2 linked regions of the Mastigocladopsis repens PCC 10914 genome follow. The protein of the gene in region 1 interacts with the protein of each later gene in a pairwise test. Links are inferred from orthologs where the notes say so. Each region holds a gene or a part of one and is shown in the gene's direction. Other genes may lie near its edges.

Evidence for each region. Proteins that work in one complex are often made in the same cells at the same time.
Region 2: the proteins of gyrB (region 1) and gyrA interact in binary tests that used the Escherichia coli proteins (3 or more experiments, as listed by UniProt). The link is inferred for Mastigocladopsis repens PCC 10914 from one-to-one orthologs.

What each region holds. Positions count from the first base shown.
Region 1 is NZ_JH992901.1:2,908,473-2,913,362, forward strand. What follows is about bases 1,252-4,185. They hold gyrB (DNA topoisomerase (ATP-hydrolyzing) subunit B), read left to right. Parts: upstream 1,252-1,716; coding sequence 1,717-3,654; downstream 3,655-4,185. Other genes in these bases: miaA (tRNA (adenosine(37)-N6)-dimethylallyltransferase MiaA), read right to left, coding at 1,252-1,515; MAS10914_RS0115140 (fasciclin domain-containing protein), read left to right, coding at 3,981-4,185. In the rest of the region: MAS10914_RS0115125 (AAA-like domain-containing protein), read right to left, coding at 1-446; more of miaA, read right to left, coding at 550-1,251; more of MAS10914_RS0115140, read left to right, coding at 4,186-4,619. UniProt on the Escherichia coli protein: DNA gyrase negatively supercoils closed circular double-stranded DNA in an ATP-dependent manner to maintain chromosomes in an underwound state.
Region 2 is NZ_JH992901.1:193,761-198,890, forward strand. The notes cover bases 1,152-4,325. They hold gyrA (DNA topoisomerase (ATP-hydrolyzing) subunit A), read left to right. Parts: upstream 1,152-1,532; coding sequence 1,533-4,118; downstream 4,119-4,325. Other genes in these bases: MAS10914_RS0102900 (chloride channel protein), read left to right, coding at 1,152-1,335; lnt (apolipoprotein N-acyltransferase), read left to right, coding at 4,099-4,325. In the rest of the region: more of MAS10914_RS0102900, read left to right, coding at 31-1,151; more of lnt, read left to right, coding at 4,326-5,130. UniProt on the Escherichia coli protein: A type II topoisomerase that negatively supercoils closed circular double-stranded (ds) DNA in an ATP-dependent manner to maintain chromosomes in an underwound state.

The sequences.
Region 1 (4,890 bases):
ATTGCCTGATTCATGCCAATCACATAGTTAATATGTTGACAAATTGCTTCTGCTTGTACCTCGCTATAACAGGCATTCAGCAACACACACTCAACTTTGTTTTGGAAAAGCTTGAACAACCGCGCCAAAGATGGAGCGCTGACTAATTGCATCTTTCCCGCGCTGTCTTCCAAAACTAATCCTTGAGCACCTGCCCCATGTCCAGAAAAATGTACAATCTGCGGTTCATAGTCCAACAATGCCCGCCGCAAATCATCAGAGCGCACCGCCCACCGTGAGATAATTTCAAACTGGTCTCGTTTACGTGCCCTTTCTAAGCCTGTTTGAATTTCTCGTACCTCTTCATTTAGGCGTAAATTATCCGTGTCTTTTGGATTGGCTGTGAGAATCAGAATTTTTTTCACGGGGCGAGATTGAGGGCATGACCAGTAAATAAATTTTCGCACAACCTCCCTGCTTAACTACTGCTCTGTCACGGTTGTACATAAACGCCCAAGCTCCTTTCTACCCGTGATCAACTAACCTAGAAATAACGCTCTCAAGTGTCAGTTAAGATTCCAGAAATCCTTGCACACGCTGGCAAATTTTTTCTAATAAATCTGGACTCTCAATATCAAACCATTCAATTTGCGGATATGCTTTAAACCAAGTGCGTTGGCGTTTAGCAAATTGCTTTGTGTGCAACACAGTTAATTCTTTAGCTTCATTTAAAGAAATATCCCCTGCCAAATATTGCTTGATTTCTTGATAACCCAAAGTATTTAGCAAAGGTAAATCAGCACCATATTTCTGGCAAAGATACTCCACCTCTGCGACTAAACCATCTGCAATCATCTTCTCAGTGCGCTGTGTAATGCGGTGGGTAAGGTGAGCAGAGTCACAGTCTAAACCAATTTGCAAAATGGGATAATCTGGGGGGTTCTCTCCCTGCTGCTCGGAAATTGGGCGACCAGTGACATAAAATACTTCCAATGCTCTTAAAGTCCGCACTGGGTCGTTAGGATGAATCTTTTGTGCTGCAATGGGGTCAACTTGTAGCAATATAGCGTACAATTGCCTTTGGTCAAAAGATTCCAATTGCGATCGCAATTCCTTGTGCGGTGCAACCCTGGGAATCTTCATACCCCGCGTGATGGAGCGTATGTATAAACCCGTACCACCAACTAGCAGAGGTGGGGAAGTGGGGGAAGTTAGAGAAGATGAGAGAGTAATTACTCCCGCTACTCCCGCTACTTTTCCTTGTCCAATTGTTGGGGGAGAAGCAATTAACGCCTGTGCTTGCTCTTGATAATCTGCAACTGTCATAGTATCCGTTGGGTCACAGATATTTATAAGATAGTGCGGTACTAACTTTTGTTCAGTTTCTGTAGGTTTAGCTGTACCAATATCAAACTCCCGATAAACCTGACGGGAATCTGCACTGAGAATGACACAACCGAGTCGCATCGCCAAGTCCAACGCCAATCCCGATTTACCTGTCGCCGTCGCGCCACAAATCACAATGAGTTTAGTCATGAGTCATGAGTCATTAATCATTAGTCATTGGTACTTATACGAAGGACAAATGACGAATGACGAAAAGGGTACATCCCTATCATAAACTTCTCTTCAGATTGCCCTAAAGTCGCCACCAAGGCTTTTGTGTTAGAATTTTGGAGTGTTTTAATATTTTTTCGCCTTTAGGCGACTTCACCCCCACTTAACAGGAGATTTTACATGACGAGCAGTTACAGTGCCGCTCAGATTCAAGTTCTGGAAGGTCTGGAACCCGTTCGCAAAAGACCGGGAATGTACATTGGTTCCACAGGTCCGCGAGGACTCCACCATTTAGTTTACGAGGTGGTAGACAACTCGATAGATGAAGCTTTGGCGGGTTACTGCACCCATGTGGAGGTGGATCTCAACGCTGATGGTTCTTGTACAGTACAAGATGATGGTCGGGGTATTCCTACAGATATTCACCCCCAAACGGGAAAATCAGCATTGGAAACTGTGTTAACCGTTCTGCACGCCGGGGGTAAATTTGGCAGCGGCGGCTACAAAGTTTCTGGAGGATTGCACGGGGTTGGTGTTTCTGTAGTGAATGCCCTGTCGGAGTGGATAGAAGTTACGGTTTGGCGAGATAAAAAGGTTCATATCCAGCGTTACGAACGGGGTGTTCCCGTTACGGAACTGATAGCAAAGCCTTACAAAGAAAACCGCACCGGAACTTCTGTCACCTTCAAACCAGACTCCCAAATCTTCACGACCGTTACTGAATTTGATTACACTACTATAGCAAGTCGCCTGCGGGAGTTAGCATATCTGAATGCTGGTGTCAAAATTACTTTTACAGATCACCGTTTGGAATTACTGAAAAGTGATACACCCAAGGTAGAAACCTACGAATACAAAGGTGGTATTCGAGAATACATTGCCTACATGAACAGTGATAAGCAGGCATTGCATGAAGAGATTATCTTTGTGCAAGGAGAACGCAACAACGTAAACGTGGAAGTGGCATTGCAATGGTGTACTGATGCTTATACTGACAATTTACTAGGCTTTGCCAATAATATTCGCACGGTGGATGGTGGCACACACCTAGAAGGGTTGAAGACAGTCTTAACTCGCACCTTGAATGCAGTCGCCCGCAAGCGCAACAAAATCAAAGATAATGAACCCAACCTCAGCGGCGAACACGTCCGCGAAGGTTTGACAGGGGTGATTTCCGTTAAAGTACCAGATCCAGAATTTGAAGGGCAAACCAAAACCAAACTAGGCAACACAGAAGTCCGCGGAATTGTCGATTCTTTTGTGGGAGAAGTTCTCACCGAGTACCTGGAATTTCGTCCTAGTATCGCCGATTCGATTTTAGATAAAGCCATCCAAGCCTTCAAAGCCGCAGAAGCAGCACGCCATGCGCGGGAATTAGTGCGTCGCAAATCGGTGCTGGAATCTTCACCATTACCCGGAAAATTGGCAGATTGCAGTACTAGAGATCCTAAGGAGTCGGAAATTTACATCGTGGAAGGGGACTCGGCAGGCGGGAGTGCCAAACAAGGACGCGATCGCCGATTCCAAGCAATTCTCCCCCTACGCGGTAAAATACTGAACATCGAGAAAACTGACGACGCCAAAATCTATAAAAATACTGAAATTCAGGCGCTAATTACAGCACTCGGTTTAGGAGTTAAGGGCGAGGAATTCGACGCATCGCAACTGCGCTATCACCGTATAGTCATTATGACTGACGCTGACGTAGATGGAGCGCACATCCGGACTCTGTTATTAACTTTCTTCTATCGGTATCAGAGGGCGCTGATTGAACAGGGGCATATCTACATTGCTTGTCCACCACTGTTTAAAGTAGAGCGTGGACGCAATCACTATTATTGCTATAGCGAGCGCGAACTGCAACAGCGCCTCGCTGAGTTTCCCGACAACGCGAACTACACCATCCAACGCTTCAAAGGTTTGGGTGAAATGATGCCAGAACAACTCTGGACAACCACAATGAACCCAGGAACTCGTACCTTCAAGCAAGTGGAAATTGAGGATGCAGCCGAAGCTGATCGCATTTTCACGATTTTGATGGGCGATCGCGTAGCACCCCGTCGCGAATTCATTGAAACCTACGGTTCTAAACTCAACTTAGCTGATTTAGATATCTAAATCTTGTGGGTGTGCATAATTAATGCAATTTAGGCATAATTAGTAAATTTTTCGCACAATTTAAGTACGGCTATGCTTACGGATAACCGTACTTTGCTTTTGCGAGAGATGTTGGAGATTTGTTGAGTAACGGACTCTTTAAGCTTTCATAAGGCTTTCAAAAAGATTTGGTATGACCTGTTTTAGCTAATAGCAAACTGGGTAACTATCCCGCGACACTCCATTCCGCCTCAATCTATTCCTTAGGACTGAGGGACTATCTCAGTTACTTTATTAAGTTTTGTTAAAAGTTATAGAGTGATATTAACAATACATAATATGTAGCTATGAAAGCAAGTAAAGGCATTTTGGGAAAAGCATTGTTTGGTGTTATTTGTGCAAGTAGTCTCATTGCTTTGTCTGCTTGTGGTCAGCCTAGTGCAGAGAATACAACAACTCAAACTACCGAAACTCCAGTAGCAGATGTTCCTCCAGCTGTGCCTCCAATTGCGGAAACTCCCACGACCCCAACAGCCAGCCAAAATTTGGCACAGCTAGCACAGTCTGCATCTGCTCAGGGGTCTTTTACAACGCTAACACGGGCAGTGCAAGCCGCAGGCTTTACTGAACGACTGGCTGAACCAGGACCCTACACAGTCTTTGCACCTACTGACGCTGCTTTTGCGGCTTTACCAAAAGCTACACTAAACAACCTTCTCAACCCAGAAAACAAACAACAACTCGTGAAGCTTTTAAGCTACCATGTTATACTTGGACAAGTGACTTCGAGTCAACTGACATCTGGACAAGTCAAAACTGTTGAGGGGACTCCTGTGACAATCAAGGTTGACAGTACCACCAGTACAGTCACCGTGAAAGATGCTAAGGTCATTCAGGCAGACATTCCAGCCAGTAACGGTGTCGTTCACGTAGTGGACAAGGTCATTCTGCCTCCAAATTTCCAAGCAAGTCTTGATTCCAAGTAAACAGCGAAGTACTTAATTAACTCAGGGTAGGGGCACAAAGCCATGCGCCTTTATCGCCTATACCCTGACACCCCTACTAAAAACTTTGGCAATCTAACTCTTAAAGTTTAGATATAGAATATTCTAAGTTACTACTTACAATTATAAAAATTATTTATTATTCAGCCCTGAGACAATAGCTGATTTGTGAAATTAAAAGTATTAAATATTACAACAACTTGACTCGCGAGATGCAAATCATATCCGTATATTGTTGTTAGTTTTATCTTAC
Region 2 (5,130 bases), 2.7 Mb from region 1 along the record:
TTTTGTTTCACTTATCAGGGAAATTAAGCAGTGCTACCAAACAAACGCCCTCCTACTGAGCAAACTCAACGTTGGACATTCTCTCAGCTTTTTGGACGAGCAAGGCGTAATCCTTTCATGATTTCGCGTTGGGTTTTACGCTGGGCTGTTGTAGGGATTTTTTGTGGTTTATTTGCTGGGTTGTACTGGATTGTCCTAGAACTGATGATTCATGGACTCCAAAGATTTCAGGGTCCTAGTCTCCTGTTCGTGATGCCATTGGCTGGTTTAGTTATCGGTCTGGTGATTCATTTCCTTGGGAATCCTGGTGAAATTGGTGTCATAGTTGATAACATCCATTTTCAGGGCGGACGGCTGGATGCTCGCAAAAATCCTTCAATGATTCTTGCTTCCCTAGTCAGCATATCAGCGGGCGGCAGCGCTGGACCAGAAGCACCGTTGGTACAGGTCACGGGTTCCTTTGGCACTTGGGTTGCTGACCGTTTAAGACTTCAAGGTGAAGACTTCAGATCCATGAGTCTGGCGGCGATGGCTGGGGGCTTCACTGCTTTGTTTGGCGCACCTCTTGGTGGTGCTATGTTCGCCTTGGAGATTTTGCACCACCAGCATATTGTGGAGTATTACGAAGCCCTGATGCCCGCCATTGTTTCAAGTTGCGCTAGTTATCTGGTCTTTGCAGCAATTACAAATTTGGGGATTGCACCCACCTGGCATTTCCCTCAGTACCATCTAGAGAGCATAAATGATTTTGCCGTAGCTATCATGTTTGGGATTGTCGGAGTTGCGGCGGGATGGATTTTCATGAGTATTTTTCGCGGATGTGACCGAGTCTTTGCCTTGATTGGTGAACCAATTTATCTACGCACAACAATAGCAGGACTGGGATTGGGCATTTTAGCAACTCTGTTACCTCTCACCCGTTATTTTGGACATGAGGAGTTAGATGAGGTTATCAATCAAAGCTTTCCTGTCGTTTTTTTGTTTGTGCTTGCCTTAGCTAAAATGGCTACCATTAGCATGACTGTGACTGGTGGATGGCGCGGTGGATTTATTATTCCTTTGTTTTTCACGGGTGCTTGTGTCGGTAAAGCCGTTGCAGCCTTAATTCCTGGACTTAATCCCACGCTTGCGATGATTTGTACGATGGCAGCTATCAATGCTTCTGTGACGCGCACACCAATCAGCACAACCTTGCTGTTGTCAAAATTGACCAACTTCAGCCCCTTTACTCCAATCCTGTTTGCCAGTCTGATTGGATTTTTTCTTGCGCCCAAAGTTCCCTTTATTGCATCTCAACTTAAGTCTGGACAAGAAGCCATGAGCACTCATGATTAACCAGTTATTAGCTATCAGTTAACAGCTTAATAACTGTTTATTTTTGACCTTTCACTGTTCATGGTACAAGCCAGAAAACAGCAATATATGCTAGAATTGTATCAAATTACGGCAATTATTCAGCAATAATTGGGAATAGTTTTGCTTTTTTCTCAGTATAAAGCCTAAAATTTGCAATTTTTGGAGTTTTTTGGGTTATGACAACCTCTCAGGAGAGGATTATCCCTACTGACCTGCGGAATGAAATGTCCCGGTCATATTTGGAATACGCGATGAGCGTAATTGTAGGTCGGGCACTGCCAGACGCCAGGGATGGTCTGAAACCTGTGCATCGTCGCATTCTCTACGCAATGCATGAACTGGGGCTAATCCACGAGCGCCCGTTTAAAAAATGCGCTCGTGTGGTAGGGGAAGTGCTGGGTAAATATCACCCCCACGGCGACACAGCTGTCTATGACGCTTTGGTGCGGATGGCGCAGGATTTTTCCATGAGATCGCCCTTAGTTGAAGGGCATGGAAACTTCGGTTCGGTGGACAACGATCCACCAGCGGCAATGCGATACACAGAATGCCGCTTGCAAGCTTTAACCGGCGATGCCCTTCTACAAGATATCGAATCGGAAACAGTTGATTTCGTCGATAACTTCGACGCTTCCCAGCAAGAACCAACAGTGCTGCCAGCAAGGGTTCCGCAGTTACTGCTCAATGGTTCCTCTGGGATCGCGGTGGGTATGGCAACCAACATCCCGCCGCATAACTTGGGGGAATTGATTGATGGGTTGGTAGCACTGATTGAAAATCCAGAAATAACTGATATTCAGTTAATACAGTATATTCCTGGGCCTGACTTTCCTACAGGAGGTCAGATTTTGGGAACATCGGCAATTAGGGAAGCTTATACCACAGGGCGCGGTTCGATCACCATGCGCGGTGTGGCTACAATTGAAACGATTGAACAGCGAGGACGCCCTGACAGAGACGCAATCATCATCACCGAATTGCCCTACCAAACCAACAAAGCGGCGCTGATTGAAAAAATCGCCGAGATGGTGAACGAAAAGAGGATAGAGGGAATTGCCGATATTCGGGATGAGAGCGATCGCGATGGGATGCGAATTGTGATAGAACTCAAGCGCGATGCTTATCCCCGTGTCGTACTAAACAACCTCTACAAGCAAACGCCGCTGCAAGCAAACTTTGGGGCGAATATGCTGGCGCTGGTGAATGGCGAACCGCAGATACTCACCCTGAAGGAGTTTTTGCAAGTCTTCTTGGATTTCCGCATTGAAGCTATTACCAGACGTACTCGATACGAACTGCGAAAAGCCGAAGAACGCGACCACATACTGCAAGGCTTGTTGATTGCCCTAGCCCACCTAGATGAAATTATCAACTTGATTCGCCATGCACCTGATGCGCCGACAGCCAAAGGCGAGTTGATGACAACCTACGGACTTTCGGAAGCGCAAGCAGATGCGATATTGCAAATGCAGCTGCGACGTTTAACAGCCCTAGAAGCAGACAAAATCCGCTCAGAACACGAAGAATTACAAGCAATCATTGCTAACTTGCAGGATATCTTGGCACGGCGAGAGCGGATTCTTGAAATCATTCAAACCGAAGTCAAGCAACTCAAAGAGAAACACGCGACACCTCGGCGCACGGTCATTTCACCCCTTGAAGGAGAAATCGATGAGCGTGACCTCATTGCCAATGAAAAAGCCCTGATTCTGTTGACAGAGCAAGGTTACATCAAACGAATGGCAGTGAATACCTTTGAGGCGCAAAGCCGTGCAACCAGAGGCAAAGCAGCTGCCAAGATGAAAGAAGATGACGGCGTTGAGCATTTCTTGACGTGCTGCGACCATGACAGCGTTCTCTTCTTTAGCGAACGAGGTGTTGTCTACTGCCTGAAAGCGTATCAAATACCCGTGAGTTCCCGAACCAGTCGCGGAACGCCAATAGTGCAAATGCTGCCCATTCCCAAAGAGGAGAAAATCACCTCGATTGTCCCTGTTACAGAGTTTACCAGCGATGAATATTTGGTCATGCTCACCAAGGGTGGCAATATCAAGAAAACAGAGTTGGCAGCATTTAGCAACATTCGTGCCAACGGCTTGATTGCCATATCCTTAGAAGAAGGTGATCAACTCCGGTGGGTGCGACGCGCCAGAGTCGAAGACAGCGTGATCATTGGTTCCCGTCAGGGTATGGCAATTCACTTTAGATGCACTCACGAACAACTGCGTCCTTTAGGACGGGCAACTCGTGGGGTGAAATCGATGAAATTGCGTAAGGGTGACGTACTGGTAGGTATGGATATTCTCCCTGCTGCCATTCTTGCCACTTTAGAAGATACAAGCACAGAAGCCGAAATCGAGGAAATCGAAACAGAAGAAATTGAAAATGAAGAGTCCATAGAAGTCTCCGGCAACGGCAGTACTGGTCCTTGGGCATTGGTTATTACAATGGGAGGATACGGCAAACGCGTCCCAGTTTCCCAATTCCGACTGCAAAATCGTGCTGGGCAAGGTTTAATGGCAACCAAATTCAAAAACCGCAAAATAAAAGACCAACTGGCAACCTTGCACATTGTCAACAGCGACGATGAAATTATGATGGTCACTAGTCGCGGTATCATCATCCGGCAGGCGACAAATGCAATTTCCATACAATCGCGATCAGCAACTGGGGTGCGAGTACAGCGCCTTGATGAAGATGATGTAATCACGGGAGTGGCGATCGTACCCCCCGATACTGGTGATGCAGAAGAGGCAGAGTAGGAAGCAGGGGGAGCAGGGGAAGAAGTTTACTATCTTAATCCCTTACCTAATTGCTCTATCTAGCGGTGTTTTGATGGGGTTGACCGTTGCACCTTTTGGTGCATGGTTCTTAGGGTGGATTGCCCTTGCTCCCCTGTGGGTATTAGTTATTCGTTCTTCACAACGAAAAAACTCTACTCCCCCTACTCCCCATCTCCTCATCCCCGTCTCCCTTGTTTGGGGTATTGGTTATCACGGTCTTGCCTTATCCTGGATTACTGGGATTCACCCCATGACTTGGATGGGGGTTCCTTGGTTGGCGAGTTTGGCGATCGCTCTTTTTTGCTGGATATTCATCACTCTCTGGGGAGCCGCATTAGTTGCCAGTTGGGCAATTTGCTTCTCCTGGATTTTGAGTTTTAAAGTTTGGATTCATCGCAAATTTCAATCTTTTTCCTCCACTCCCCCCCTCCTCCCCTCCCCCCCTCCTCCTCTCATCCGCGTCCTCATTGGCACCGCTCTATGGTGCGGCTTAGAAGCCCTTTGGAGTGCTGGACCTTTGTGGTGGAGTTCTCTTTCTTACACTCAAAGTCCGTATAATCTCGTTATTTTACACCTTGGTCAACTGTCTGGACCAAGCGCGGTGACAGCGGCTCTTGTCGCGGTGAATGGCTTGATTGCTGAAGCATGGATAAACCGCCGAGACGCAGAGAGCGTAGAGAGAAAAAACCTCATTCTCTCCTCTATGCCTCTACGCTTCGTTTATTTAGTAACCGCCGCCACAGTATTCATCACTCTCCACCTCATTGGTTTTGGTTTATACACTCGTCCTCTTCCCCAACCACCAGAAGCAGCGCTAAAAGTGGGGATTATTCAAGGTAATATCCCCAACGAAATCAAACTTTACCCTGAAGGTTTTCGTCGCGCCATTGAAGGTTACACCACTGGATATCTCAGGCTAGCAGCTCAAGATGTAGATGCAGTACTGACCCCAGAAGGCGCTTTGCCTTTTTTCCAAAATGAGATTATGCGT